Regions from separate parts of the Streptomyces sp. NPDC012508 genome, predicted to be linked through region 2. Evidence: predicted binding sites of a transcription regulator. Region 2 holds the regulator's gene; the other holds the start of a gene.

Region 1 (14,541 bases), on a different contig from region 2:
TCGGGCTCGAACCGCTCGGTGCCCTCGAAGTGGTTGACGGCGACGATGTACGGCAGCCCGCAGCTCTCGAAGTAGTCGAGCGCGGCGAAGCAGTCGGTCAGTCGGCGCGTGTCGGCGAGCACGATCGCGCCGATCGCGCCGCGCACCAGGTCGTCCCACATGAACCAGAAGCGCTGCTGGCCTGGCGTACCGAAGAGGTACAGGACGAGGTCGTCGTCGAGGGTGATCCGGCCGAAGTCCATCGCCACGGTCGTGGTGAGCTTCTCGGGCGTCGCGGAGAGATCGTCGGTCTCCTCGCTGGCCTGCGTCATCAGGGCCTCGGTCTGCAGCGGAGTGATCTCCGAGACGGCCCGGACGAGGGTCGTCTTGCCGACGCCGAACCCGCCCGCGACGACGACCTTGGTCGCTATGGGGGCGCGGGTGTGGTCGAGCTGCCAGTCCTGGGCGCCGTCCTCGGTGCCGACACCGGCGGGTACGGGCTGTGCGGGGATTCCGGCGGACGCCGGGGCAGCGGCTTCAGAGACGGCGGAGTCCACTCAGCACCCTTTCGAGGAGCGCGCGGTCGGGCTGGCCGGTGCCGTGACCGGTCCCGTACACACGGATCTTTCCCTGGTCGGCCAGGTCGCTGAGCAGCACCCGGACGACGCCCAGCGGCATCTTCAGGAGCGCCGAGATCTCCGCGACGGTACGCATCCGTCGGCAGATCTCGACGATGGCCCGCATCTCCGGCATGAGCCCGCGGGCGCCGGGGCCGCCGTCCGTCAGGACCTTCCGTTCCGGCGCGGCTTCGAGCGCCGCGACGAACGTCTCGACGAGCAGGACGTGACCGAAGCGGGTACGGCCGCCGGTGAGGGAGTACGGGCGTACGCGCGCGGGGCGGCGGCCCTCACCCCGGACCGGGAGCTTGTAGGCGTGGTAGACCGACGGCACAGACGTCACTGGGTGCTCTCCATCGATTTGCGCAGCTCGCTGCGGAGTTCGGGGGTGAGTACATGTCCGGCACGGCCGACGAAGAGGGCCATGTGGTACGCCACGACGCTCATGTCGCAGTCCGGCTCGGCGTGCACGCCGAGCAGCGAGCCGTCGCTGATGGACATGACGAAGACGCTGCCCTCGTCCATCGCCACCATCGTCTGCTTGACACCGCCGCCGTCCATCAGCCGGGCGGCGCCGACGGTGAGGCTGCCGATGCCGGAGACGATCGTGGCGAGGTCCGCGCTCGACCCCCGCGGGCCGGTCGGCCGGTCCTCGGCGGGCGTGGCGTTCTGGACCGCCGGGTCGGACGAGAGCAGCAGGAGTCCGTCGGAGGAGACGACGGCGACCGAGCGGACCCCGGGCACCTCCTCGACGAGGTTGCCCAGCAGCCAGTGCAGATTGCGGGCTTCCCTGCTCAGTCCGAATGTTCCGGTCGCAGTCAACTGCGTGCCTCCTCGACTGTGTCCCCCGTCTTCTCCTCGGTACGCGCGGTGTCCACGGCCGCGTTCTCGGTCTCGGCCTCGGTCTCGGCCCTGGTCGCGGCCTTCGTGCTGTCGGTGCTGGTCTCGGTCTCCGCGCCGATCTCGGCCTCCACGTCCCGGCGGCCCGCCTTGGCCCCCTGGTGGAAGCCGCCGAGCCGGCGGCGGAGGGCCTCGGCGTCCACACCGCCCGTACGAGGTGCGGGCGAGGTGTCGGACTGCTGGACGATCTTCGGCGTGCGCTTGGGAAGGCCCTTGTCGGTGACGCGCTGGACGCCGTCACCGGTCTCCTCGGCGGCGCGCTCGTGGGCGTCGGGCTCCGCGGGCGGGGCGGGGAGGCGGACCTGGAGGGTGGTCTCGGCGACGGTCGGTTCGGCGGCCTCGGCGGGCTCTGCGGGCGCGACGGGCTCGGCGGGCGCGGCGGGCGCGGCGGGCGCGGCGGGCTCGGTCGGCACCGTGGACTCGGCCCGCACTGCGGACTGGGCCGGCACGGCGGACTCGGCCTGCTCCGGGGCCGCCTCGGCAGCCTCCGCACCCTCGGCAGCCTCCGGAGCCGTCCGCGTCTCCCCCGCAGCCGCCTCGAAAGCGCGCTCCGCGGCCTCGACGAGCGGGTCCCGGGTGCGGGACGGCAGGGTGTTGGAGTTGGCCTCGGCGACCGAGCCCGGGAGGTTCAGCGTGGGCGCCTCGCCCGCGACCGGGACGGCCGGCGGACCTGCGGCCGGCGGGGCCTTCGGGAGCAGCGGGAGCGGCAGGACGACGACCGCCGCGATGCCACCCTGCTTCTGCTCCCGCAGCTGCACCCGTACGCCGTGACGGGCGGCGAGCAGGGCGGCGACGCGGATGCCGAGCCCCTCCCCCGCGACATCGGCCGGGTCGGCCTCGGCCAGGCGCGCGTTGAGCTCGGTGAGCCGGGACTCGGTCATGCCGATGCCCTCGTCCTGGACGGAGAGCATGACCTCGCCGGACTCCAGGAGCCAGCCGGAGAGCTGGACCTGGGTGTCGGGCGGCGAGAAGGAGGTGGCGTTCTCCAGGAGTTCGGCGATCAGATGGCTGAGGTCGTCCGCGGCGAAGCCGGCGATCTGGGCGTGCGGCGGCAGGGACTGGATGGCGACCCGCTCGTACCGCTCGATCTCGCTGACGGCGGCGCGCAGCACGTCGACGAGCGGGACCGGCCCGGGGTGGCCGTGGACGTGCTCGTGGCCGGCGAGGACGAGGAGGTTCTCGCTGTGGCGGCGCATGACGGTCGCCATGTGGTCGAGCTTGAAGAGGGTGGCGAGCCGTTCCGGGTCCTGCTCGCGCTCCTCCAGCTTCTCGATGACGCCGAGCTGGCGCTCCACCAGGCCGAGACTGCGCAGCGAGAGGTTGACGAAGGTGTGGTGGACGCTGTGCCGGAGCCGTTCGAGCTCGGCGGTGAGGAGCGCGGTGTGGCCCTGGAGTTCGGCGCGCTGGGCGGCGAGCTCGGCGGTGAGGGCCTCGCGGGACCCGGTGAGGTCGGCGCGCTCGCTGTCGAGCTGCGCGGTGCGCCGGCCGAGGTCGGCCAGCTTGCCCTGGAGGGTGTTGAGGGACCGTACGACCTGGGCGAACTCGTCGTTGCGGCCGGTGAAGCGGACCGGCTCCTCGGTCTCCGGCTCCGGGGCGGCGGCGAGGCGCGCGGCACCGATGCGCACGACGGCGAGCGGGCGGGTGAGGCTGCGGGCGACGTAGGTGGAGATGCCGATCGCGACCAGGAGGCAGCCGCCGAGGAAGGCGATGCGTACTTCGAGGGCGGTGACGTCGTCGTCGCGGAGCTGTGAGAGGCGTTCCACGCGGGTGGCGGCGAGGGCCGATTCGACGCCGCGCATCTGCTCGACACGGGCGGAGAGCGCGGCCTCCAGCTTCTCCGGGTCGGTCTTGCGCTCCGACTTGCCGAGCTCCGGCTGGTCGGTGAGCCGGGCCAGGAGCCGCTCGGCGTTCTTGACGTCGGGGCCGGTGACCGTGGCGGCGAGGGAGTCGCGTCCGGTGCTGGAGGCGGCCTGGTCGAAGTCGGCGAGGGCGGCCAGTTCACGGACCCGGGCCTGCTGGGCGGCGGCCGTGAGGGCGTTGCGGGTCCGGTCGGCCTCGTCGGCGCCCTCCGCCTTGATGGGGACGTACGTGCCGGTGACCGGGTCGTAGGTGACACCGCTCGACTCGGGCTGGGGCACGGCCAGGGCGGCGAGGAGCAGCCCGCGGGTGGCGGAGGCCTGTTCGACGGCGCGGCCGAGGGAGGCGGGCGCCCGGGTGTCCTGGGCGGCGCGGGCCGGCGTCTGCTCGGCGAGCTCGTCGGCGAGGGCCTGGAGCTTGGCGATGACGTCCGTGTACGCCTTGTGGGCCTCCAGGGCGGTGCCCTTGCCGGTGAGCGCGGTACGGCGGATGGAGGGCACGCCCGCGAGGTCACGGCGCAGCTCGGCCGGGGCGGCGGGCCGGATCTCGTCGATCTGGCGGTCGACGCGGGTGGATCGCGTGCTGGTGACCTGCCGCTTCTCGTCGCTGTCGCCCTGCTGCTCGTCACGACCGGCGGCGACGTACGCGACGACCTCGTCGCGCTCGTCGGCGAGGGAGTGCGCGAGGGTGACTGCCTGGCGGTCGAGCTCGGCGAGGGTGACCAGACTCTGGGAGTCGGTCAGTTCGCCCGAGGCGGTGAGGACCGCGGGGGCGCCGGCGGCGAGGACGGTGACCCCGACGAGGGCGACACCGGCGACGAGGCGGTTGCGGACGCGCTTGGGGCGGCCCTTCTTCGCCGGGGCGGGGGCCGCGGCGGGGGCCGTGGTCGCCGGTACGGAGGCGGGGCCCGGGGGCGTCGGCGCGGGTACGGCAGTCGGGCCCGGGGTGCCGCCCGTGTTCAGCGGGTCACCGGGGGCCTGGCTCCGCGTGCCGTTGTTGCTCCGAGGCCGCTTCTTCTGCACCGGTGCTCGCATTCTCGACTCGTCCGCCCATGAAGCAGAGGTGACGACCGGTCACGTGATGGAGCGCCCCCACCCCTGGTACGGCTTCCGACCATTCCAGCGCTTCTGGGAAGGGGACGCGCATCGGCCGCTCGGCCACCCGAACGAGTGAACAACACTCCTGAGTTGGGGAACAACTCCACGCGGAGCCCGCCGCGCGCCCGTGCGGTGCGCCGGTTGGATCTTCCGCGCGGGCTTTGGCAGGATGCCCGCCCGCAGCTTCCCGGAGGCTCCGCTTCCGCCTCTCGTACGGCCCTGGAACGCTTGGTACAGGCCACGTTCGACCCTATGGAGACGCCGTGAAGGCGCGGTGCGGACCCCGTCGGCCGGAGGCAGACTGGGGATCATGCGCACCGAAGTCGTCACCCTCCCCGGCCGCCCCGAACGCCCCAATGAGGACTGGGCGGCCGCCGCTCTACCTGCCTCCGGCGGGGGCGGGACGGTGGTGGTCCTGGACGGGGTGACACCGCCGGCCGGCGATGACGGTTGTGTGCACGGCGTGCCGTGGTTCACCGCCCGCCTCGGCGGCGCGCTGACCGAACTGTCCGCTTCGCGACGCGACATGCCGCTGCCCGGAATCCTGGCGGAGGCAATCCGGCGCACCGCGGAGGCCCACCGGGACAGCTGTGACCTTTCTCACGTACGTACGCCCCAGGCGACCGTGGCGATGGCGCGCTGGGACGCGGCGACCGTCGAGTACCTGGTCCTGTCGGACGCCGTGCTTCTCCTGGGGGCGCCGGACGGGTCCGCGCGGGCCGTGCTCGACGGCCGGCTCGACCTGATCCCGGACGGGATCCGGCGTTCGCTGGAGGCGACGGACCGGCTGCGGAACCAGGAGGGCGGCTTCTTCACGGCCGCGGCCGACCCGGACGTGGCGCGGCGGGCGGTCACCGGGACGGCGCCCCGGAGCACCGTACGGGCGCTGGCGGCGCTCACGGACGGGGCGGCGCGCTGGGTGGAGCTGTTCGGGGAGGGCGACTGGGCGGCCTGCATGGAGGTGCTCGGGAAGGAGGGCGCGCACGGGCTGCTGGCGCGCGTCCGTTCGCTGGAGGTGGCCGACGCGGCAGCGGGCGGGCCCCTGCGCTGGAAGCTCCACGACGACGCGACGGCGGTGTACGCGGTCCTCTGAAGGGTGTTCGGCGGAGGGCCGGGCCCGGGGCCGGGCAGGGTGCCCGGCCGCGTGCCCGGTGGTCGAGGCTCGACCGAGTGCCCGGTGGTCGAGGCTCGACCGACTGCGTGGCGGTCGAGGCTCGACCGAGGGCTCAGTTCTCTGCGCGGGTGTTCAGCTGGTGGAGCAGGCGGGCCAGTTCGGCGACCTCGCCGCGGTCCCAGTCCGCGAGCTTGCGCACGTACCGCCCGCGCCGCGCGTCCCGGACCCGCCGGAAGCGGAGCCGCCCCTCCTCCGTCAGCCGGACGAGCGAGGCGCGCCCGTCCGCCGGGTCGGGGTCGCGGGCGACGAGTCCGAGGTCCTCCAGGGCGCGGAGCTGACGGCTCATGGTCGCCTTGCCGACGCCGAAGTAGCCCGCGAGTTCGGTGGCACGCTGGGGGCCGGTGTCGTCCAGCCGTACGAAGAGTCCGTACGCGGAGGATTCGAGCTCGGGGTGGACCTCGCGGGCCATCTCGCCGGACTGGGCGCGGGCGCGGCGCAGAAAGACCGCCAGTTCCCTTTCCAAGGCGAGGAATTCCTGGTCCACACCACTCCTCGTCATGGGCTCGCCTTCACTCCCCGTACCGCTTCCGTGCACGTCAGCACCCCTCGCACGCTTTCCGGTCGCTGAAAGTTTCTTCCGTCCGCGGCCATCGCCGCAGCTCCTTCAGTATTTCGCAGGAGTAGACCAACGGCAGCACCCGGACCCCCTTCCACCGAACCGGTCTACGTGCGTAGCGTCATCGGTGACATGTCCACACCAGGACTGTCCCGGCACGCTCCCCCACCGAGCCTTTCGGAGGCACGCAATGCCCGTGCACAGATCCGGAAAGACCCTAGCCGCCGCGTTCGCGGCCCTGGCCCTCCTCCTGCCCCTCATGTTCTCCGGCCCGGCCAGCGCGGCCGACGCCGACGCCGTTCCCCCACGCGGCTCCGCCCACATGGGCATGGGCGTCATCGAGCACGACGGCCGCGACGGCACGCCCGGAACGCCCCGGGCCGCCCAGACCGAAGGCGTGGACGTCTCCAGCCACCAGGGGAACGTGGCCTGGTCGACACTGTGGAACAGCGGGGTGAAGTGGGCCTACGTCAAGGCGACGGAGGGCACCTACTACAAGAACCCCTACTTCGCGCAGCAGTACAACGGCTCGTACAACGTGGGCATGATCCGCGGCGCGTACCACTTCGCCACCCCGGACACGACGACGGGCGCGGCACAGGCCGACTACTTCGTCAACAACGGCGGCGGCTGGTCCCGGGACGGCAGGACCCTGCCGGGCGCGCTGGACATCGAGTGGAACCCGTACGGCGCGACCTGTTACGGCAAGTCGCAGTCGGCGATGGTCACGTGGATCCGCGACTTCCTCAACCGCTACAAGGCGCGGACCGGCCGCGACGCGGTGATCTACACGGCGACGAGCTGGTGGACGCAGTGCACGGGCAACTACGCCGGCTTCGGCGCGAGCAACCCGCTGTGGATCGCGCGGTACGCCTCGACCGTCGGCACGCTCCCGGCCGGCTGGCCGTACTACACGATGTGGCAGTACACCTCGACCGGCCCGACGGTCGGTGACCACAACCGCTTCAACGGCGATCTCTCGCGCGTACAGGCGCTGGCGAACGGCTGAGCCGGCCTTCGCCTTCGTTCGGCGGTCGTCGGTTCGGCGATCGGCGACCGGCAATCGGCCGTCGGCGGTTCGACGGTTCGGCGTTCGGCGGTCTCCCAGGTGCGCGGCGGCGCGTCCGGGAGGCCGCCTTCGCTTGTGCCGCCCACCCCCTCCGCCTTTCTCGCTCCCCCCTCTTGCCGATTGGTATGGACCAATGCGAGTCTCTTGGGCGACGCGTGCGGCTTTCAACTTCCGTACGCCACCCGCTCATTGCTCGTTCCGTCCTCCCCCACGCACGAGAGAGAGCTTCGACATGCCGTCCTCGTACCGCCGCACCGCCGCAGCCGTCACCCTGTCCGCGGCCGCGCTGATCCCCCTCACCCCGTCCGTCGCGGGCGCGCACGGAGCCGTCTTCAACCCGGTGAGCCGGGTGGCGGCCTGTTACGCGGAGGGGCCCGAGTCCCCGGACTCCCAGGTCTGCAAGGACCTCGTCGCCGACTCCGGCACCCAGCCGCTCTACGACTGGAACGAGGTGAACATCGCCAACGCGAACGGGCAGCACCAGGTGGTCATCCCCGACGGCAAGCTCTGCTCGGCCAACCGCGAGAAGTACCGCGCGCTGGACTGGGCCCGGACGGACTGGCCGGCCACGGCGGTCGGGGCGGGCTCCTTCGACTTCAAGGTCCGGGTCACGGCGGCGCACTCCGGCACGATGACGGTCTACATCACCAAGCAGGGCTTCGACCCCACGAAGCCGCTGAAGTGGTCGGACCTGGACGCGACCCCCGTCGCCACCTACGCCACCCCGCGCACCTCGGCGGACGGCTACTACAACTTCACCGGCACCCTGCCCGCGCGCACCGGCCGCCACATCGTCTACAAGGTCTGGCAGCGCAACGACAGCCCGGAGGCTTTCTACAGCTGCTCGGACGTCACCTACGGCACGACGGCGAAGGTGGCCGGCACGGCACCGAGCGAGGCGAAGATCGCCGCGGGCGCCGACCGTTCGACGGTGAGCCACGCGGGTCACGGCGGTGACGAGCAGGCCCCCGCGCTCTCGGCCGAGGCCGCGCAGACGTCCCCGTCGCCGCTCCCGCTGGCCCTCGCGGGCGCCGGGGCACTGGCGGCCTTCGGGGCGGGCAGCCTGCTCCTGACGCGGCGGCGGAACGCGTCGTAACGGTGCGGCAGGCCGGCACGCGGCCGTTGGGCCCCAAGCGAAGGCGAGGTCCTGCGGTCGGTGCCGAACCGGTCCACACGGAACGCCCCTAGACGGCCGACGACCCCCTCGGTCAGACTCCGCGGCCCGTGGTGGAGGCGAAGCCCAGCCAGGTGTGCCGGTTGTTCCACCAGCACCAGCCGACCTTCGGGGCGTTGCGCCGCTCGCGGCCGTCCCGCCCGGTGCCGTTGCTGATCCAGATCGCCGGAGTGCGTGCGTCGAAGGCGCCGTTCGCCTTGCGGAGCCGGGAGCCGATGGTCATGAAGCAGAGGTTGCGCTCCAGAGCCGCCGGCTGCTGGAGGACCCAGTGGATGCCCTCGCTGAGCAGCAGCGGGGTCCGGTCCTCCTTGGCCAGGGCGGGCAGCGCCTCGTCCGGGCTCCAGTTGGACATGTGGTCGCCTCGGTCGACACCGGAGACGAGGTAGAGCGGCGCATCGGGCAGCTCGACGGTGTCGAGCGGGGCGAAGTCGTCGACGTCGGGCATGTCGACGACGACGAATCCGGGCTTGTCGTCGCGGCGGAGCAGCGGCGCGAGGGCGGAGGCGGGCACGCGGTCGGGGTGGACGGCGAGCAGGGCGTCCTCCCGTCCGCCGCCGGCGCCCGCGGCGAAGGCGCGCAGCTCGTCCGCCGGTATCTCCGCGAGCTCGTGCACCCCGAGCTCGATCAGCCGCTCCGCCTGGGCGGCGAGCGAGGGGAGCGCGGGCACGGTGGGACTGGTCGGCGAGGTCTCGGTCAAGGCACTCCTTGGTCGGCGTTGCGAGTGGCAGGCAGAACGTCAACGGAGCACCCTCCGGCGATGTTCCCGCCGCGCCCGACTCCTTGACCGTGGCGCGAGAGAGTGCGCGTCGGGCCGTACGAGAGAGAGGGAGGCCGACGGTGACCGAACCGGACCCGGTGGTCGTCTCCCCGAAGACGATGGGGTGAGCGTCACGGTCGGCGGGGCGCGCGGGACTGCCGGGCGACGAGAAGCGGGGCGCCCCCACCACAGGGGCGCCCCGCTTCTCGTGCCATCGGGACGGGTGCGACCGGAGCGGCGTACGACGTCGCCCGGCGCACCACCGGAACCGCTTACGCGGCGGAACCGCTTACGCGGCCGCGCTCACCGTCACCTCCGCCGGGGCGAGGGCGATCTCCAGGACCTGGCGGACGTCCGTCACCGGGTGGACCTCCAGCTTCTCCAGGATCTCCGCGGGGACGTCGTCCAGGTCGGCCTCGTTCCGCTTCGGGATCACGACCGTCGTGATACCCGCCCGGTGGGCCGCCAGAAGCTTCTGCTTCAGGCCACCGATCGGGAGGACCCGGCCGGTCAGCGACACCTCACCGGTCATCGCCACGTCCGTCCGGACGAGCCGGCCGGAGAGCAGCGACGCCAGGGCCGTCGTCATCGTGATGCCCGCGCTCGGGCCGTCCTTCGGAACCGCGCCGGCCGGGAAGTGGATGTGCACGCCCCGGTCCTTCAGACCGGTCACGGGCAGCTCCAGCTCCGCGCCGTGCGAACGCAGGAAGGAGAGAGCGATCTGCGCCGACTCCTTCATCACGTCGCCCAGCTGGCCCGTCAGGGTCAGGCCGGCCGCGCCCGTCTCCGGGTCCGCGAGCGACGCCTCCACGAAGAGGACGTCACCGCCCGCGCCCGTGACGGCCAGGCCGGTCGCCACACCCGGCACCGACGTGCGGCGCTCGGCCGGGTCCTGGGCGGACTCCGGGATGTGGTGCGGACGCCCGATCAGCCCGCGCAGGTCGGCCACGCCGACCGTGAACGGCAGCTCCCGGTCGCCCAGTTCGTGCTGCGCCGCGACCTTCCGCAGCAGCCGTGCGATGGACCGCTCCAGGTTCCGTACACCCGCCTCACGGGTGTACTCGCCCGCCAGCTTCCGCAGCGACGCGTCCTCCAGGACCACCTCGCCCGGCTCCAGGCCCGCACGCTCCAGCTGCCGGGGCAGCAGGTGGTCGCGGGCGATGACGACCTTCTCGTCCTCCGTGTAGCCGTCGAGCCGCACCAGCTCCATCCGGTCGAGCAGCGCCTCCGGGATGGCCTCGAGGACGTTCGCCGTCGCCAGGAAGACGACGTCGGAGAGGTCGAGTTCGACCTCCAGGTAGTGGTCGCGGAAGGTGTGGTTCTGCGCCGGGTCCAGAACTTCCAGGAGCGCGGCCGCGGGGTCGCCGCGGTAGTCGGAGCCGACCTTGTCGATCTCGTCGAGCAGGACCACCGGGTTCATCGACCCGGCCTCCTTGATCGCCCGTACGATCCGGCCCGGCAGGGCGCCGACGTACGTACGCCGGTGGCCGCGGATCTCCGCCTCGTCCCGTACGCCGCCGAGTGCGACCCGGACGAACTTCCGTCCCATCGCGTGCGCGACGGACTCGCCCAGCGACGTCTTGCCGACGCCGGGCGGGCCGACCAGGGCCAGGACGGCGCCCCCGCGACGGCCGCCGACGACCCCGAGGCCGCGCTCGGCGCGCCGCTTGCGGACCGCCAGGTACTCGGTGATCCGTTCCTTCACGTCCTCCAGGCCCGCGTGCTCGGCGTCGAGGATCGCCTTGGCGCCCTGGATGTCGTACTGGTCCTCGGTCCGTTCGTTCCACGGCAGTTCGAGGACGGTGTCGAGCCAGGTGCGGATCCAGGATCCCTCCGGGGACTGGTCGCTGGACCGCTCCAGCTTCTCGACCTCCTTGAGGGCCGCCTCACGGACGTTCTCGGGCAGGTCGGCGGCCTCGACGCGCGCCCGGTAGTCGTCGGACTCGTCGCCGTCCGTCTCGCCGTTGAGGTCGCGCAGCTCCTTGCGTACGGCATCCAGCTGGCGCCGCAGCAGGAACTCGCGCTGCTGCTTGTCGACGCCCTCCTGGACGTCCTTCGCGATGGACTCGGCCACGTCCTGCTCGGCCAGGTGCTCGCGGAGCTGGGCGGTGGCGAGCTTGAGCCGGGCCACCGGGTCGGCGGTCTCCAGGAGCTCGACCTTCTGCTCAAGGGTGAGGAAGGGCGAGTAGCCGGAGTTGTCGGCGAGGGCGGAGACGTCGTCGATCTGCTGGACGCGGTCCACGACCTGCCAGGCGCCGCGCTTCTTCAGCCAGCTGGTGGCCAGCGCCTTGTACTCCTTGACCAGTTCGGTCACGGAGCCGGGCAGCGGGTCGGGCAGGGTCTCCTCGACGGCGCTGCCCTCGACCCAGAGAGCGGCGCCGGGGCCGGTCGTACCCGCGCCGATCCTGACGCGGCCACGGCCACGGATGAGCGCGCCGGGGTCGCCGTCGGACAGCCGTCCGACCTGCTCGACGGTGCCCAGGACGCCGGTGGCGGCGTACGTCCCGTCGACCCGGGGCACGAGGAGCACCCTGGGCTTACCGGCCCCGGAACGGGCGGCGGCCTGGGCGGCCTCGACCGCGGCGCGTACGTCGTTGTCGGACAGGTCCAGCGGCACCACCATTCCGGGCAGCACGACCTCGTCGTCGAGCGGCAGCACAGGCAGAGTGAGCGGTGAGGACGTCGAAGCCATGATCTCCCCTTCGGCAGTCAAGTTGAGCTATGTGGACTCAATGCACGTGAGCCCGTGGATGTTCCCCGAGGGCTGTTCGCTCTGAGCGATCACTCTGGCGCAGGGCGCAGCCATGGACATGTAATGCCTCCATGGACACTATGGCTATTACCTCTGCGTGGGTGGAGGGCTGGACCGTCTCGCGGGGCACCCCGCCCGCCGTCGTCCAGCCCTGGGGCTGGCGGATCGACGTCGGCCTGCCGACGCATGTCTTCCGGCACGTCCTTCCGGCGCCGGACGCGGTGTCCGTGGGCAAGCTCTGCCAGGAGATCACCGAGCCGCACGCCTGGCTGAAGGTGATGGCCGGACCGGAGGAGGTCGCGGAGTGGATCACCCCGGGGTGGACCGTCCCGGACGACCCGGGCTACATGATGTGGAAGCCCCTGGACGCGGGCGCGCGGCCGCCGGCTCCGGAGGGGTACGCGCGGACGACGGAGACCCGGGACGGCGTGATCCGGGTCCGGATCGTGGCGCCGGACGGCACGCTCGCGGCCCGCGGCCAGATCGCCCCGACGGGGGCGACGGCGGTCGCCGACCAGATCGAGACGCACCCCGGCCACCGCCGCCGCGGTCTCGGCGCGAACGTCATGCGCACCCTGGAGGCGGCGGCCGCGCAGACGGGCGCGGCGACGGGCGTCCTCTCGGCGACACGGGACGGCCTGGCCTTGTACGACACGCTGGGCTGGCGTCACACGTGCCCGTTGACGGGGATCGTGCGGGACGCGTAGGAGCGCGCGGTGTTGTGCGCGGCGTGCGGCGTCCCCGCGAGGGCGGCGAGGGGCGGCCGGCGGGGGGAGCGGCGGGCGGCGGGCGGCGGGCGGCGGGCGGCGGGCTGAACGAGGTTTCGACCGGTGCCGGGCGTGTGTGGACGCCGTCGACCTGGCGGTACGGGGCGGGCAGCACGGACCCCGCATCGATGCCGTACACGCGGCCCTGGTCAACCGGATCGGGTGAGGGCAGGATCGTGTCCATGACGCTCAAGGGTGGTAACGCGAGGCTCTGGGCCGCGTCGGCGGCACTGGTTCCGGCACTGGCGCTGACGGGCTGCGGCGACCAGGGCACCCCGCCGGGGCCGGTCGCGGCCCAGGAGGAGACGGCGCAGCCGACACCCCCGGGGACGGGCGACGTCACCGTGCCCCCTGTGCCGACCGGGACCAACGGCACCGTCAAGAACAACCATGAGCCCGGTCCGCGCGAGGTCCTCGTCGAGGTGAACGTCAACGGCGGGCTGGCCGGGGTCCGCAACCAGCTGATCGTCCACTACGACGGCAGCTACACCACCCGGTCCGGCACGGAGTCACCGCGGACCGGCCGGATGACCGCCGCCGAAGTGGCCCAGCTGCGCGCGGCGTTGGAGGATCCTGCCTACGCGAAGGTGCCCACGCGCCCGACGGGGCAGCCGGTGCGCGACGGGTTCCAGTACGTCTTCACCCACCGCTACCGGGTCGTCGTCGCCGCGGACGGCGAGCGCCCTCCCGCCCTGCAGCGCGTCTTCTCGGCCCTCCCCGAGGGCGGCCCTCCGACCGGCCCCTGACCCCCACCCGGCCACGGACCGGCACCGTCCCCGGCGAACCGGCACCGTCCCCGGCCCCTCGATCGACCCCGGACCGGACCCCGATCGAACCCCGATCGAACCCCGGCCGGGCCCCGAACGGACCCTGCTGAGGCCCGTCTTCGCCCCCACCCCCGGCCACGGCGTGAACCGGCTACCGTCCGCCGAGCGATAGAGGGGGCGTGAGACTGTTGCGCCCCGAACGGGCAGAAGAGCGGGACGACTCGGCGCTGTTGCGCGCCGTCGCCCGCGGGGACACCGAGGCGCTGGCCGTGCTGTACGACCGGCACGCGGGATGGCTGCACGCACGGCTGGCCCGGCGCTGCGCGGACGAGGAGACCGTACGGGAGGTCCTCCAGGACACGTTCGTCACGGTCTGGCGGTCCGCCGGTTCCCACCGCGGCCGGGGTGAGGCCGGGGGCTGGCTCTGGGTCGTCGCCGCGCGCCGCCTGGTCGACGCGCAACGCGCCCGGGCCCGTGCGGAGCGCCCGGCCCCCGAACCGATCGCCCCCGCCCCCTCCGCGGAGGACCGGGTGCTCGCGGGCCTGGAGTACGGGGACGTCGGCGCCGCGCTCGACCGGATCTCGCCCGAGCTCCGCGAGGTCCTGCGGGCCACCGTCGTCGACGGCCTGACCACCCGTGAGACGGCCCGGCTGCTCGGGATACCTGAGGGGACGGTGAAGACCCGCGCCCTGCGGGCCCGTCGCGAACTGCGTGCCGCCCTCGGCCCGCACGCCCTGGGAGGCACCGCATGACCGCGCCGTGGCACGTGACCGATGCACTGGCCCACCGGTACGCGTCGGGTGCGGCGGCCGAGCCCGACGCGTGGTCCCTGGAGAAGCACGTCGAGGTGTGCGGGGACTGCGCGGTCCGCGTCTCCGCCGCAGTCCGGGCGGGGGGATCGGGTCCGACCCTCGCCGACGTCCGGGCCTCGCTCCTGGCGACGGTACGCGCAGAGCCGGCCACCGCGCCCCGGCGCCTGGGCGCGGGCGCGCGCCCGAGCGATGGCCCGGGCCTGGGCGCGGGCGGTCCCGCCCTCTCCCCCGCCTCCCGTGGGGCACGCCTGCTGTGGGCCGTG
Region 2 (14,541 bases):
CGGCTTCGGCGACCACGACCGCCCCGGCCTCGTCGGATGCCGACCGACACAACCAGGCGGACGTCGCCTTCGCGCAGGGGATGATCCCTCACCACCGCCAGGCCATCCTGATGTCCGACATGGTCGCCGCCCACGGCGCATCCGCCGACGTCAAGGCACTCGCAGAAGAGATCAAGAAGGCGCAGGCCCCGGAGATCGAGACCATGTCCGGCTGGCTCAAGGCGTGGGGTGAAAAGGTCCCCACCGGCGTCGGCATGGACGGCATGGGCCACGGCGATGACGACTCCGGCATGCCCGGGATGATGGACGACCAGGACTTGAACCGGCTGGGCAACGCCAGGGGAAGCGCCTTCGACACCATGTTCCTGACCATGATGATCGAGCACCACGAAGGCGCGATCGACATGGCCAAGACGGAGAAGCTGCAGGGCGCTTACGGCCCCGCCAAGGACCTGGCCGACGACATCATCACTTCCCAGACCGCCGAGATCACCCAGATGCGGCAGATGCTCGAGACCGGCTGACAACTGCCGGCGGGCGATCTTGCTGACCCGCCCATCACGTCATCAGGCCGAGAGAAGCTCACACGACCCCGACAGGTCCGTACGACGACGAAGCCCCAGGTCTCTGACCTGAGGCTTCGTAGTAGAGCGGATGACGGGAATCGAACCCGCGCTATAAGCTTGGGAAGCTCATGTTCTACCATTAAACTACATCCGCCTGGCGGTTCGTTGATCGGTACCGCAGACTCCGACACTGTACCCCATCGCGGAGTCAGGGCGTACCTCCCCGTGACGGAGCGGCGCCTGGAGACCGGGTGCCTCGGCGTTTAATGTGGCTGTCTCGTCCACCACTTGTCGGGGAAGGGACTTGATGGGTTCGATGGAGCGCACCGTCGTTCGTTGTGCCGAAGGGCATGTGTTCAGTACCGCTTCGTTCCCGCTGCAGCAGCTCGGTGCCGGGCGGATCGGGCCAGGGCGGCTCATTCGGTGTCCACGGTGTGCGCGGTTGCGGCATGCCGTGCCCGTGGAGCTCGAGCGGCGCTGATGGCCGGCAGGGCGCGGAGTCTTCCCGATTGGGGCAGGTCCGCGCCCTCTGCGTATCGTGGGGGCGTGCTTCTCTCAGACAAGGACATCCGGGCCGAGATCGACGCCGGACGGGTGCGCATCGACCCGTACGACGAATCCATGGTGCAGCCCTCGAGCATCGACGTGAGGCTTGACCGCTTCTTCCGGGTGTTCGAGAACCACCGCTACCCCCACATCGACCCCGCCGTCGAGCAGCTCGACCTGACGCGTGAGGTCGAGCCCGAGGGTGACGAGGCGTTCATCCTCCACCCCGGTGAGTTCGTGCTCGCCTCGACCTACGAGGTCATCACCCTCCCCGACGACATCGCGTCGCGGCTCGAGGGGAAGAGCTCGCTCGGGCGGCTCGGGCTCGTCACCCACTCCACCGCCGGGTTCATCGACCCCGGCTTCTCCGGGCACGTGACGCTGGAGCTGTCGAACCTCGCCACCCTGCCGATCAAGCTCTGGCCGGGGATGAAGATCGGGCAGCTGTGCATGTTCCGGCTGAGCTCGCCCGCCGAGTTCCCGTACGGCAGCGAGCGGTACGGCTCGCGCTACCAGGGGCAGCGGGGGCCGACGGCCTCCCGTTCGTACATGAACTTCCATCGGACCCAGGTGTGACAGCAATGAGTGACGTACGGGAGAACCTCACCTACGAGGGCTTCGGCCGCGCCATCCGCGAGCTCGCCCAGACCATCGCCGACGACGGCTACGAGCCCGACATCGTGCTCTCCATCGCCCGTGGCGGCGTCTTCGTCGCCGGCGGTCTGGCGTACGCCCTCGACTGCAAGAACATCCACCTGGTGAACGTCGAGTTCTACACCGGCGTGGGGACGACCCTGGAGATGCCGGTCATGCTGGCGCCCGTCCCGAACGCCATCGACTTCAGCGACAAGAAGGTGCTCATCGCCGACGACGTCGCCGACACGGGCAAGACCCTCAAGCTCGTCCACGACTTCTGCGTCGACCACGTCGCCGAGGTCCGCTCCGCCGTCATCTACGAGAAGTCGCACTCGCTCGTGAAGTGCGAGTACGTGTGGAAGAAGACCGACGAGTGGATCAACTTCCCCTGGTCCGTCGAGCCGCCCGTCGTGCGGCGCGAGGGCCAGGTCCTCGACGCCTGACCCGAGGGACGACGCCCGGGGTATGACGAAGGCCCCCACCGCTCGCGGTGGGGGCCTTCCCTCTTCCTACGGCTCTTACGGCGTGTTCCTTACAGCGTGCCCAGCTTGATGATCGACAGCAGCGCGATCAGCTGGATCGCCGACGCTCCCAGCGCCTTCGGCCACGGCAGGTCGTGCGAGCGGCTCACCATCAGCGTGAACAGCGCGCCCGCCGCCAGCCAGGTGGCCCAGCCGAGAACCTGCACCAGGCTGTTCTCGCCGCCGAGGAACATCGCGAAGACCAGCCGGGGCGCGTCCGTGATCGACATGATCAGCATCGACAGGCCCACGGTCGGCTGCCAGCTGCCGTCGCCGCCCAGCTGACGCGCCAGGGTGTGCGTGACCGCGCCCAGGATCAGACCACCGACGACGAAGCCGGCGCCCGTCATCAGTACGTACGGGATCGCCGTCGACAGCGTCGCGCCGATGGCCTCCTCGCGCGCCTGGTCGAAGCCGAAGATCGCCAGCAGCCCGTAGAGGAACGTGACGATCAGCGCCGGGCCCCAGACCGCGTGGTCCCGCATCTGCAGGAACGTCGGCGCCGGGCGCAGCACGATGCCGCTCAGGAGGGCCTTCCAGGGCAGCCGGGGGCCGCTCGGGGCGGCGGCCGCACCGGAGTGGTACGTCGCCGCGTCGCCGTAGGGGTCGTCGTTCACGCTGAACATCTGCGTGTGCCCCGGCGTGTTCGCCGCGTAGTGCTGCTGCTGATGCTGCTGCGCTCCGTGCGGGTCCCCGAAGTACTCCGGCTCCCCGTACCCGCCACCGCCGCCCTGCGGGGCCTGCTGGGGCCACTGCTGCTGCGGGTGGGGCGGCGGGGCCGCGGTGTACCCGTACGGCGCCTGCTGCGGTTGTTGTTGCGGGGGGCGGTTGTCCCGGCCGCGTCCGTTCCTGAATCCAGCCACGCCTTGAACGTACCCGTTTCCGCTGTGTGGGCGCTCCTTTGCCACTGAGCTGTGACATCCCCTAGGGGGCCCCTAGGGGCTTTACGAAGGCGCTCCGTCCTCGGCTCACTGGTACAGGGCCGACGGTCTGCCTCGACATCCGCTCCGTAGCTTTACGGATGTCGCACCGTCACCTCCTGGGCCGAGGGCGCCCCCAAGCCCGCCCCCAAGCCGACCCCCAAGCCCGCCTCCGTCACCACGCCCGACGGGCAGCTCGCCAAGCTCGTCAAGGGTCCCACGGGCCCCGCGTCGTGATCTCCGTGCCCGGCGGGAGGCACCTCGGCACGCTCGGCCTCAGGCACCCCACCGCCACCCACCACGGCTGGACCTACAAGCTCGTCGTCGCCGGCAAGGGGCACGACGCGTTCGTCGTCGTCGACACCCCGAAGCAGGGCGGCAACAGCTGGGTCTACGACTTCCGCGGGCGGCTGATCGAGAAGTACCGGGTCCAGAAGGGTACGAAGTCGACCACCGTCGTGCCGAAGGCCGCCGCGCCGCGGACCGACGTCCCCCGGGGCGCCGTCCCCGAGGGCGCCGTGAAGGCCGGTGCCGAGGACGTCTCCGGCTCCTCCCACGAGGCACCCTCATCGGCGGCGGCGGTGGTCTCGCGGCCCTCGGGGCCGCCGGGCTCGGGTTCGCCCTCCATCACCGCCGCGGACAGCGGCAGGGCTGACGGAACGCAGAAGGGCCGCCCCGCGCATTCTCGCGCCGGGCGGCCCTCCCCTACGTACCTCTTACTCGGCCGAGACCGGCTCCGGGTCGTCCGCCTGGACGTCCTCCGGCTTGGTCTTCACCGAGTCGAGCAGCAGCTGCGCCACGTCCACCACCTGGACGGACTCCTTCGCCTTGCCCTCGTTCTTCTTGCCGTTCACGGAGTCCGTGAGCATGACCAGGCAGAACGGGCAGGCGGTGGAGACGATGTCCGGGTTGAGGGACAGGGCCTCGTCGACGCGCTCGTTGTTGATGCGCTTGCCGATCCGCTCCTCCATCCACATCCGCGCGCCACCGGCGCCACAGCAGAAGCCGCGCTCCTTGTGGCGGTGCATCTCCTGCTGCCGCAGGCCCGGGACGGCCGACATGATCTCGCGCGGGGGCGTGTAGACCTTGTTGTGGCGGCCCAGGTAGCACGGGTCGTGGTACGTGATCAGACCGTCGACCGGCGTCACCGGGATCAGCTTGCCCTCGTCGATGAGGTGCTGGAGCAGCTGCGTGTGGTGGATGACCTCGAACTCGCCGCCCAGCTGCGGGTACTCGTTCGCGATCGTGTTGAAGCAGTGCGGGCAGGTAGCGACGATCTTCTTCGCCGACTTCGGCTTCTTCGTCGACTCGTCCTCGTCGTCCTCGCCGAACGCCATGTTCAGCATCGCGACGTTCTCCTGGCCGAGCTGCTGGAACAGCGGCTCGTTGCCCAGGCGGCGGGGCGAGTCGCCCGTGCACTTCTCCTCGCCGCCCATGATCGCGAACGAGACGCCCGCCATGTGCAGCAGTTCGGCGAAGGCCTTGGTGGTCTTCTTGGCCCGGTCCTCCAGGGCGCCGGCGCAGCCGACCCAGTACAGGTAGTCGACCTCGGTGAGGTCCTCGACGTCCTTGCCGACGATCGGGACCTCGAAGTCGACCTCCTTGGTCCACTCGACGCGCTGCTTCTTCGCCAGGCCCCAGGGGTTGCCCTTCTTCTCCAGGTTCTTGAGCATCGTGCCGGCCTCCGAGGGGAAGGCGGACTCGATCATCACCTGGTAGCGGCGCATGTCGACGATGTGGTCGATGTGCTCGATGTCGACCGGGCACTGCTCGACACAGGCGCCGCAGGTGGTGCAGGACCACAGGACGTCCGGGTCGATGACGCCGTTCTCCTCGGCGGTGCCGATCAGCGGGCGCTCGGCCTCCGCGAGGGCGGCGGCGGGCACACCGGCCAGCTGCTCCTCGGACGCCTGCTCGTTGCCCTCCATGTCCTTGCCGCCGCCGGCCAGCAGGTACGGGGCCTTGGCGTGCGCGTGGTCGCGCAGCGACATGATCAGGAGCTTCGGGGAGAGCGGCTTGCCCGTGTTCCAGGCGGGGCACTGCGACTGGCAGCGACCGCACTCGGTGCAGGTGGAGAAGTCGAGGATGCCCTTCCAGGAGAACTGCTCGACCTGGGAGACACCGAAGACGGCGTCCTCGGCCGGGTCCTCCCAGTCGATCTCCTTGCCCGCGGTCGTCATCGGCTGGAGCGCGCCCAGCGCGGTGGAGCCGTCGGCGTTCCGCTTGAACCAGATGTTCGGGAAGCCGAGGAAGCGGTGCCAGGCGACACCCATGTTGGTGTTCAGCGAGACCGTGATCATCCAGGTGAAGGACGTGACGATCTTGAGCGCCGCGAAGAAGTAGGTGAGGTGCTGGATCGTGCTCAGGTCCAGGCCGTCGAGGAGCGCGATCAGCGGGTACGAGGCGAAGAAGCCCGGCTCCCAGCTCGTCACGTGGTGCTGGACGCCCTCCAGGGCGCGCAGCGTCATGATGCAGAGGCCGACGATCAGGATGACCGCCTCGACGAAGTACGCCTGGCCGGTCTTGGATCCCGCGAAGCGCGACTTGCGGCCCGCCTTGCCCGGGCGGCTCAGCTGCCGGATCACGATGAGGGTCACGATGCCGAGGACGGTCATCAGGCCGAGGAACTCGGTGAAGACCTCGTACGGCAGCCAGTCGCCGATGATCGGGATCAGCCAGTCGGCCTGGAAGAGCTGGCCGAAGGCGTTGACGATCGTGAGCAGCAGCGAGAAGAAGCCCACCGCGACGAACCAGTGCGCCACGCCGACGACACCCCAGCGGTTCATGCGGGTGTGGCCGAGGAACTCCTTGACCAGGGTGATGGTGCGCTGTGTGGGGTCGCCGGTGCGCGTGCCCGCGGGCACGGGCTGGCCGAGCTTCACGAAGCGGTAGATCTGCGCGATGGCGCGGCCGAACAGCGCGACGGCCACCACCGTGATGGCGATCGACACGATGATCGCGGCGAGTTGCATGAGGGGCTCCTCGGGCGGGCCTGCGAGGCGGAGCGCCTGCACTCCCCAGTGTGGCGGAGTCCGGCGCTACTAAGCGGTAACTTATTCAGTCCGTGCTGAGATTACCCCGTCACGGCTCCGCGCTGTAGCGGCGCCTGCGGTGATCTGTGTCGCTCAGGCAAGCCTTGCCGACCGGGTTTCCCCCGTCGTGGAAGCGCTCGCCCCGCGACGCCTGCGGACTGCTGGAAGCGTACGCGCCAGGATGGCCAGATCCATCCCGAGCCAGTGATGGTCCACATAGTGGAGGTCGAGGAGCTCACGTTCCTCCCAGGGAAGATCCGAGCGTCCGCTGATCTGCCACAGCCCTGTCATCCCCGGCCGTACGGTCAGCCTCCGGCGGGACTCGCCCACGCATTCGCGGTGTCCGGGAGTGAGCGGGCAGGGTCCGACGAGCGACATCTCGCCGCGTACGACATGGACCAGTTGGGGGAGTCCGGCCAGCGGACCCTTCGTGCGGAACGTGCGCATCGTGAAGGCCTGTCCGCCCCGGCCCGCGACGGTCCGGCGGCGCATCACCCCGCCTGCTCCGGCCGTCGCGAGTGCGAGGGGGAGGGCGACGGCGGCGAAGAGAGGGGAGAGGGCGGCCAGCAGGGCGAGTCCGCCGAAGAGGTCGAGTGCGCGCTTGGCCGTCATTCCCCACACCCTTTCGAGTGACATTCATGGGATATTCGTGGGATACGCCCGGTTTGCCCGGCAGGGGCATCCCGGACTCTCTCATGACGAAGGGCCCAGAACCGGGGAATGACGCGCCCTGGCGGGCCTCTCGGCGCCTCTTTGAGCGACTCTCAGGGTGAAGAGTTGAGTCGCCCCCGCTCAGGTCTGTTGACGGGTCGGGGATCGTCATGCATCCTTGAGTCAGATCCACTCAAGTCAGTCAGCTGGAGGAATTGAAATGGCACGTGCGGTCGGCATCGACCTGGGCACGACTAACTCCGTCGTCAGCGTTCTGGAAGGCGGCGAGCCCACCGTCATCACCAACGCCGAGGGCGCCAGGACCACGCCGTCCGTCGTCGCTTTCGCGAAGAACGGTGAGGTGCTCGTCGGCGAGGTCGCCAAGCGCCAGGCGGTCACCAACGTCGACAGGACCATCCGGTCGGTCAAGCGCCACATGGGCACCGACTGGAAGATCGAGATCGACGGCAAGAACTTCAACCCGCAGCAGATGAGCGCCTTCATCCTGCAGAAGCTGAAGCGCGACGCCGAGGCGTACCTGGGTGAGAAGGTCGTCGACGCGGTCATCACCGTCCCGGCGTACTTCAACGACTCCGAGCGTCAGGCCACCAAGGAGGCCGGTGAGATCGCGGGCCTCAACGTCCTGCGTATCGTCAACGAGCCGACCGCGGCCGCCCTGGCCTACGGCCTGGACAAGGACGACCAGACGATCCTCGTCTTCGACCTCGGTGGCGGCACGTTCGACGTGTCCCTCCTGGAGATCGGTGACGGCGTCGTCGAGGTGAAGGCGACCAACGGTGACAACCACCTCGGTGGTGACGACTGGGACCAGCGTGTCGTCGACTACCTGGTGAAGCAGTTCGCCAACGGCCACGGCGTCGACCTGGCCAAGGACAAGATGGCTCTCCAGCGTCTCCGCGAGGCCGCGGAGAAGGCGAAGATCGAGCTGTCGTCCTCCACCGAGACGTCGATCAACCTGCCGTACATCACGGCCTCCGCCGAGGGTCCGCTGCACCTGGAGGAGAAGCTCACCCGGGCTCAGTTCCAGCAGCTGACGGCCGACCTCCTGGAGCGCTGCAAGACGCCGTTCCACAACGTCATCAAGGACGCGGGCATCAACCTGTCCGAGATCGACCACGTCGTTCTCGTCGGTGGCTCCACCCGTATGCCGGCCGTCGCCGAGCTCGTCAAGGAGCTGACCGGTGGCCAGGAGGCCAACAAGGGTGTGAACCCGGACGAGGTCGTCGCCATCGGTGCCGCCCTGCAGGCCGGTGTGCTGAAGGGTGAGGTCAAGGACGTCCTGCTCCTCGACGTGACCCCGCTGTCGCTTGGTATCGAGACCAAGGGCGGCATCATGACCAAGCTCATCGAGCGCAACACCACGATCCCGACCAAGCGGTCGGAGATCTTCACGACGGCCGAGGACAACCAGCCGTCGGTGCAGATCCAGGTCTACCAGGGTGAGCGCGAGATCGCGGCGTACAACAAGAAGCTCGGCATGTTCGAGCTGACCGGTCTGCCGCCGGCCCCGCGTGGTGTCCCGCAGATCGAGGTCGCCTTCGACATCGACGCCAACGGCATCATGCACGTGACCGCGAAGGACCTGGGCACGGGTAAGGAGCAGAAGATGACCGTCACCGGTGGCTCCTCGCTGCCGAAGGACGAGGTCGACCGGATGCGCCAGGAGGCCGAGCAGTACGCGGACGAGGACCACCGCCGCCGCGAGGCCGCCGAGTCCCGTAACCAGGGCGAGCAGCTCGTCTACCAGACGGAGAAGTTCCTCAAGGACAACGAGGACAAGGTCCCCGGTGAGGTCAAGACCGAGGTCGAGACCGCCGTCGCCGAGCTGAAGGAGAAGCTCAAGGGCGAGGACACCGCGGAGATCCGTACGGCCACCGAGAAGGTCGCGGCCGTCTCCCAGAAGCTCGGCCAGGCCATGTACGCCGACGCGCAGGCCGCGCAGGCCGCCGGCGGCGACGCCCCGCAGGGCGAGGCCAAGGCCGACGACGACGTCGTCGACGCCGAGATCGTCGACGACGAGAAGCCGAAGGGCGGCGCTGCCTGATGACGGAGGAGACCCCGGGTTTCGAGGAGAAGCCCGACGTCCCCTCCGGCGCCGACGACGCCGCCGAGGCCGCCGAGACCCCCTCCGCGGAGGAGGGCTCGGCGGCCCCGGCCGGGGACGCCGCACAGACGGCCGGTCTGACCGCCCAGCTGGACCAGGTCCGCAGCGCGCTCAGCGAGCGCACCGCCGACCTCCAGCGGCTTCAGGCCGAGTACCAGAACTACCGCCGTCGGGTGGAGCGTGACCGTGTCACCGTCAAGGAGATCGCGGTCGCGGGCCTTCTGACGGAGCTGCTGCCCGTGCTCGACGACATCGGCCGGGCCCGGGACCACGGCGAGCTGGTGGGCGGCTTCAAGTCGGTCGCCGAGTCGCTGGAGACGGTGGCCGCCAAGATGGGGCTGCAGCAGTTCGGCAAGGAGGGCGAGCCCTTCGACCCGACGATCCACGAGGCCCTGATGCACAGTTACGCACCGGACGTCACCGAGACGACCTGCGTGGCGATCCTGCAGCCTGGGTACCGGATCGGCGAGCGGACCATCCGGCCCGCGCGCGTGGCGGTGGCCGAGCCCCAGCCCGGGGCGACGCCGGCCGCGAAGGAAGAGAAGTCGGCAGACGAGGAGAGCGGTGGCCCCGAGGAGGGCTGACGCGAAGATCGTCCGAGAGGAGGGACGTCGATGAGCACGAAGGACTTCGTCGAGAAGGACTACTACAAGGTTCTCGGCGTCCCCAAGGACGCCACCGACGCCGAGATCAAGAAGGCGTACCGGAAGCTCGCCCGCGAGAACCACCCGGACGCCAACAAGGGCGACACGAGCGCCGAGGCGCGCTTCAAGGAGATCTCCGAGGCGAACGACGTCCTCGGCGACCCCAAGAAGCGCAAGGAGTACGACGACGCCCGCGCGCTGTTCGGCAACGGCGGCTTCCGGGCCGGCGGTCCGGGCGCGGGCGGCTCGTTCAACTTCGACCTGGGTGACCTCTTCGGCGGCGCCCAGGGGCCCGGTGGCGCGGGCGGGGCCGGCGGCTTCGGCGGCGGCCTCGGCGACGTCTTCGGCGGACTGTTCAACCGGGGCGCGGGCGGCGGCGCGGGGACGCGTACGCAGCCGCGTCGCGGTCAGGACATCGAGTCCGAGGTGACGCTCAGTTTCACCGAGGCCGTGGACGGTGCGACGGTGCCCCTGCGGATGTCCTCCCAGGCGCCCTGCAAGGCCTGTTCGGGCACCGGCGACAAGAACGGCACGCCCCGCGTGTGCCCGACCTGTGTCGGCACCGGCCAGGTCTCGCGCGGCGGCAGCGGCTCGTTCTCGCTCACCGACCCGTGTGTGGACTGCAAGGGGCGCGGTCTGATCGCCGAGACCCCCTGCGAGGTCTGCAAGGGCAGCGGGCGGGCCAAGTCCTCCCGCACCATGCAGGTCCGCATCCCCGCCGGGGTCTCCGACGGGCAGCGGATCCGGCTGCGCGGCAAGGGCGCTCCGGGCGAGCGCGGCGGGCAGAGCGGCGACCTGTACGTCGTCGTGCATGTCGACGCCCACCCGGTCTTCGGCCGCAAGGACGACAACCTCACCGTCACCGTGCCCGTCACGTTCGACGAGGCGGCGCTCGGCGGCGAGATCAAGGTGCCGACGCTGGGCGGCCCGGCGGTGACGCTGAAGCTTCCGGCCGGCACCCCCAACGGCCGGACGATGCGCGCCCGCGGCAAGGGCGCGGTCCGCAAGGACGGCACGCGCGGCGATCTGCTGGTGACGGTGGAGGTCGCGGTGCCCAAGGAGCTCGACGACAAGGCCCGCGAGGCCCTCGAGACGTACCGTCAGGCGACGGCGGGCGAGGACCCCAGGGCAGAGTTGTTCCAGGCCGCGAAGGGAGCTTGACCCGATGGACAGCCGACCGGGACGCAGCCGTAATCCGTACGAACTGACCGACGAGACGCCGGTGTACGTCATCTCGGTCGCGGCCCAGCTGTCGGGCCTGCACCCCCAGACGCTGCGTCAGTACGACCGCCTCGGTCTGGTCTCGCCCGACCGTACGGCGGGCCGGGGCCGGCGCTACTCGGCCCGTGACATCGAACTGCTCCGTACGGTGCAGGCGTTGTCGCAGGACGAGGGCATCAACCTGGCGGGCATCAAGCGCATCATCGAGCTGGAGAACCAGGTCGCGGCGCTCCAGCAGCGTGTCGCCGAGCTGTCGGCGGCCGTCGAGGGCGCGGCGTCGGCGATGCGCCAGCGCGAGGCGCAGGTGCACGCCTCGTACCGGCGCGATCTGGTGCCGTACACCGACGTCCAGCAGGCGAGCGCGCTGGTGGTGTGGCGCCCCAAGCGCCCCGAGTAGTCCCCCTGGTTCCCCGCTCCTTCGGCGAGGCCCCCTCCGGTTCCACGGAGGGGGCCTCTCCGTATGTCCGTACGGCCGGTGTCTGTACGGGCGGTGTCTGTACGGGCGGTGTCCGTACGGCCGGTGTGCGTACCGTCCGGCGTTACGGGATCAGTTCGGCGACGATGTTCGTCGCCGTGTCCCACCAGGGTGCCCCGCCGGTGCCGAAGGCGGCGGCGAGGGCGGTGCCGACGGCCCGGTCCAGCGGCTCGGGTTCCGTGCCGGACGCCCACTCGGCGTCCACGCGGCCGTCCCCGGAGGACTCCAGGGTCCCCAGGGGGCGTCCGTCGCGCAGCAGCCGGCTCTCGACGTACGAACAGGGCACGAGCCGGTAGCGGGTGCCGGAGACCACGGCGTCGACCCGGTACGAGCGCCGCAGGAGCCGCCCCCGGCCGGGCCGGATGCGTGCGGGCGCGCCGTCGACGGTGAGGGTGAGCCGTGCCGCGCGCCGGGTGCCGATGGGGATCAGCGGCTCGGGTTCGTCGCCGGGGGCCCGTACGAGCTCCACGGTGGGCATGTCGTGCCCGGAGACGCGCAGGGTTCCCGAGGGGCCGTCAAGGTCGATCTGTACGTACACGTTCAGTGTTCCTGCTCCAGGATTCCGGACTGGGCGATGAGGTAGCCGAGCTGTGCCCGGCTGCCGCTCCCGAGGGCGGAGGCGAGCTTGGCGATATGGGCCCGGCAGGTCCGGACGTTCATGCCGAGCCGGCGGGCGATGGCCTCGTCGACGTGGCCCTCGACGAGCAGCTTGGCGATGGAGCGCTGGATGCCGCTGATGCCGTCCAGCGGCGGCTGGTAGGTGACCGGGTTGTCCAGGGGGATGGCCTGGAGCCAGAACTGCTCGAAGACGCCCACGAGGTACTCGACGAGCCCGGTGTGGCGCAGCTCCAGGGCGACCTGGCGGTCCCGGCTCGCGGGCACGAAGGCGACCTTGCGGTCCACGATGATGAGCCGGTCGATGATCTCCTCGAGCGTGCGGACCTCGACCTCGGGGCCGATGCGTTCGAGATAGGCCAGGGTGATCGGCTGGTGCCGGGCGGTGTGCTGATAGAGCGTCCGCATCCGGATGCCGCGGCCGAGCAGGGGCCTGACGCGGCGGAGGGCCTCGCCGAAGGTGTGGGCGCTGCGTCCGCTGCCGGGCTGCACGGTCAGCAGCTCGGAGGAGCATTCGGCCACCACGCGGTCCAGGGAGGTGTTGATCCTGGTGAGGCCCTCCAGGACGGTGATCGCGTGCGTGGTGGTGGGGTCCTGCACGCTGACCGACATGAATGGCTCGAACGCGTCGGAGAGTTCGATGCTGAGACGTCTACGCTCCTGGATCTCCTTCTCGATCGGGAGCAGGAGACGGGCCAGAGCGGCCGAGGGGGGAACCGGCCGGAGCCACTGCACGTCGTCAGGGTCGGGCCGCAGGAGATCGAGGTCCATCAGGCAGGGCGTCGACTCGATGTCCGACCGGGCGATACGTCCCGTACGCAGGGCCTCTTTATAGACCCGTGTGCCCGCTTCGCACAGCTCGGCGTGCGTATGAGGATGCCCCGTTTTATCCGGTTCTATTCGCATATGTACACCCCCAGGCTTTTCCGATACAGGAACATGATGCATTGAGCCAGTGGTGGAAACGTGAGGAGTGAGCCATCGTCGTGCCTGCGGGGGAGCAGGAGATACACACCAAGTGAGGTTGCTCGGTCATGGCCAAGAAGCTCATACGCACCGTAGTTGGTGTCGCGTTCATAGCTGCTGCCGCGGTCGGCGCGGTGGCAGCCACCGATGATCCGGGCTGGGGCCTCGCTCCGCAGCAGGTCGTCGCCAAGGCGGGCGACCCGGGCTGGGGCGCAGCGCCGGCCGACTCCGACCCTGGTTGGGAGTCCGTGCGGGCATGACGGTTCCCGAAGATCCTCGATTCCGGCGTGAGATGGCGGCCGCTTACCGCTCCGGGTGGCATTTCATCGACCTCGTCACAGCCGTGCCGCACGGTGGCGATTCGTTGATGGTCACCCTCTTCGGTGAGCCGATCATCATCACGCGCGGGGACGATGAGGATATTCGCGCCTACCGATGTCTCCGGAAGCCCCGTGGCGCCCCGCAGCCCGTCCGCTGTGCCATCCGGTACGGCATGATCTTCGTCAATCTCGACCAGCGGGACCACCAGCTCGTCGAGCCCGAAACCATCACCGCCACCCCCCGCAGTGCCTGAGCGGTTCCCCCGTCGTTGTAGATCGCTCAGGTGCTTCCCCCACACAGCGGCGCCATCGCGGACCTGAAACGCGATGGCGCCGCTGTGCTGTGCCCGGACAGTTCCAGCCGGGCTGCCTTCGGCCCGGAATCCCTCGGCCCGGAAGGCTTCGGTCCGTAAGCGCGCCGACGAGCACGCCACCGGATCAGGCCCGGCCCATGGCCCGCGTCAGCGCGATCTCGATGACCACCCGGTCGGGGTTCGGGGCCGGCGTCCGGCCGTAGCGCGTCGCGTACCGCTCGACCGCGTCGGCGACGACGTCCGGCTCCGTACGGATGCGGGCCACGCCCTCCAGCGTCGCCCAGCGCCCCTTGTCCACCTGGCAGACCGCCACGCGCGCGCCGTCCGGGCCCGCCGCCAGGACGTTGGCGACCTTGTGGCTGTGCTTGTTGGTGATGACCCGGGCGATGCCGTTCTCGCCGCCCTCGGGGTCGTACGTCACCCCCACTGCCACCACGTGCGGCGTGCCGTCCGCGCGCGGGGTCGTCAGGGTGGACATGTGGTACTCGCGCCAGAAGCTGAGATACGCGTCGTCGGGGTTCCTCGGGTCAGTCGCCATGCCCGGAACCTACCCGTGGCGGCGGTAGGTGCGACACCTTGAGCGGAATGGACTCAACTTTGTGTACGCTGGATGAGTCATGGACCGTGTGTAGCCGGACGTCGAGGAGGAGACAGCGCACGTGGACGCCGAACTGACCAACAGGAGCCGGGACGCGATCAACGCGGCCAGCAGCCGTGCCGTGTCCGAGGGCCACCCCGACCTGACCCCCGCGCATCTGCTGCTCGCGCTTCTGGCCGGTCAGGACAACGAGAACATCACCGACCTGCTCGCCGCCGTCGAGGCCGACCAGGCCGCTGTACGGTCCGGAGCGGAGCGGCTGCTCGCCGCCGAACCCAGCGTGACCGGCTCCACGGTCGCGCCGCCGCAGCCCGACCGTGAGCTGCTCGCCGTGATCGCCGAGGCCGCCAAGCAGGCCAAGGAGCTCGGGGACGAGTACCTCTCGACCGAG

Evidence for each region. Region 2 encodes HspR, which represses chaperone genes until heat shock. Its sites were predicted from a motif close to TTGAGNNNNNNNNNCTCAA; they were not measured.
Region 1: the regulator HspR is predicted to act here: its motif matches at 11,895-11,913, upstream of lon (endopeptidase La).

The regions. Positions count from the first base shown of each region.
Region 1 is NZ_JBIBEO010000007.1:34,762-49,302, reverse strand. Features, by position in the region: gene ACFY8U_RS23865 (ATP/GTP-binding protein) at 1-536, opposite strand, end outside; gene ACFY8U_RS23860 (DUF742 domain-containing protein) at 517-939, opposite strand; gene ACFY8U_RS23855 (roadblock/LC7 domain-containing protein) at 936-1,418, opposite strand; gene ACFY8U_RS23850 (nitrate- and nitrite sensing domain-containing protein) at 1,415-4,387, opposite strand; gene ACFY8U_RS23845 (hypothetical protein) at 4,761-5,543, shown strand; gene ACFY8U_RS23840 (MarR family winged helix-turn-helix transcriptional regulator) at 5,677-6,123, opposite strand; gene ACFY8U_RS23835 (lysozyme) at 6,371-7,189, shown strand; gene ACFY8U_RS23830 (lytic polysaccharide monooxygenase) at 7,482-8,345, shown strand; gene ACFY8U_RS23825 (DUF5701 family protein) at 8,458-9,120, opposite strand; gene lon (endopeptidase La) at 9,470-11,872, opposite strand; gene ACFY8U_RS23815 (GNAT family N-acetyltransferase) at 12,004-12,639, shown strand; gene ACFY8U_RS23810 (hypothetical protein) at 12,882-13,445, shown strand; gene ACFY8U_RS23805 (RNA polymerase sigma factor) at 13,646-14,218, shown strand; gene ACFY8U_RS23800 (zf-HC2 domain-containing protein) at 14,215-14,541, shown strand, end outside.
Region 2 is NZ_JBIBEO010000004.1:471,793-486,333, forward strand. Features, by position in the region: gene ACFY8U_RS16470 (DUF305 domain-containing protein) at 1-524, shown strand, start outside; tRNA gene ACFY8U_RS16475 (tRNA-Gly) at 650-720, opposite strand; gene dcd (dCTP deaminase) at 1,113-1,688, shown strand; gene ACFY8U_RS16485 (phosphoribosyltransferase) at 1,694-2,191, shown strand; gene ACFY8U_RS16490 (Yip1 family protein) at 2,281-3,132, opposite strand; gene ACFY8U_RS16495 (hypothetical protein) at 3,581-3,817, opposite strand; gene ACFY8U_RS16500 ((Fe-S)-binding protein) at 3,906-6,161, opposite strand; gene ACFY8U_RS16505 (sugar transferase) at 6,315-6,833, opposite strand; gene dnaK (molecular chaperone DnaK) at 7,093-8,937, shown strand; gene grpE (nucleotide exchange factor GrpE) at 8,937-9,581, shown strand; gene dnaJ (molecular chaperone DnaJ) at 9,612-10,802, shown strand; gene ACFY8U_RS16525 (heat shock protein transcriptional repressor HspR) at 10,807-11,259, shown strand; gene ACFY8U_RS16530 (hypothetical protein) at 11,402-11,875, opposite strand; gene ACFY8U_RS16535 (helix-turn-helix transcriptional regulator) at 11,878-12,858, opposite strand; gene ACFY8U_RS16540 (hypothetical protein) at 12,987-13,178, shown strand; gene ACFY8U_RS16545 ((2Fe-2S)-binding protein) at 13,175-13,492, shown strand; gene ACFY8U_RS16550 (pyridoxamine 5'-phosphate oxidase family protein) at 13,677-14,090, opposite strand; gene clpB (ATP-dependent chaperone ClpB) at 14,212-14,541, shown strand, end outside.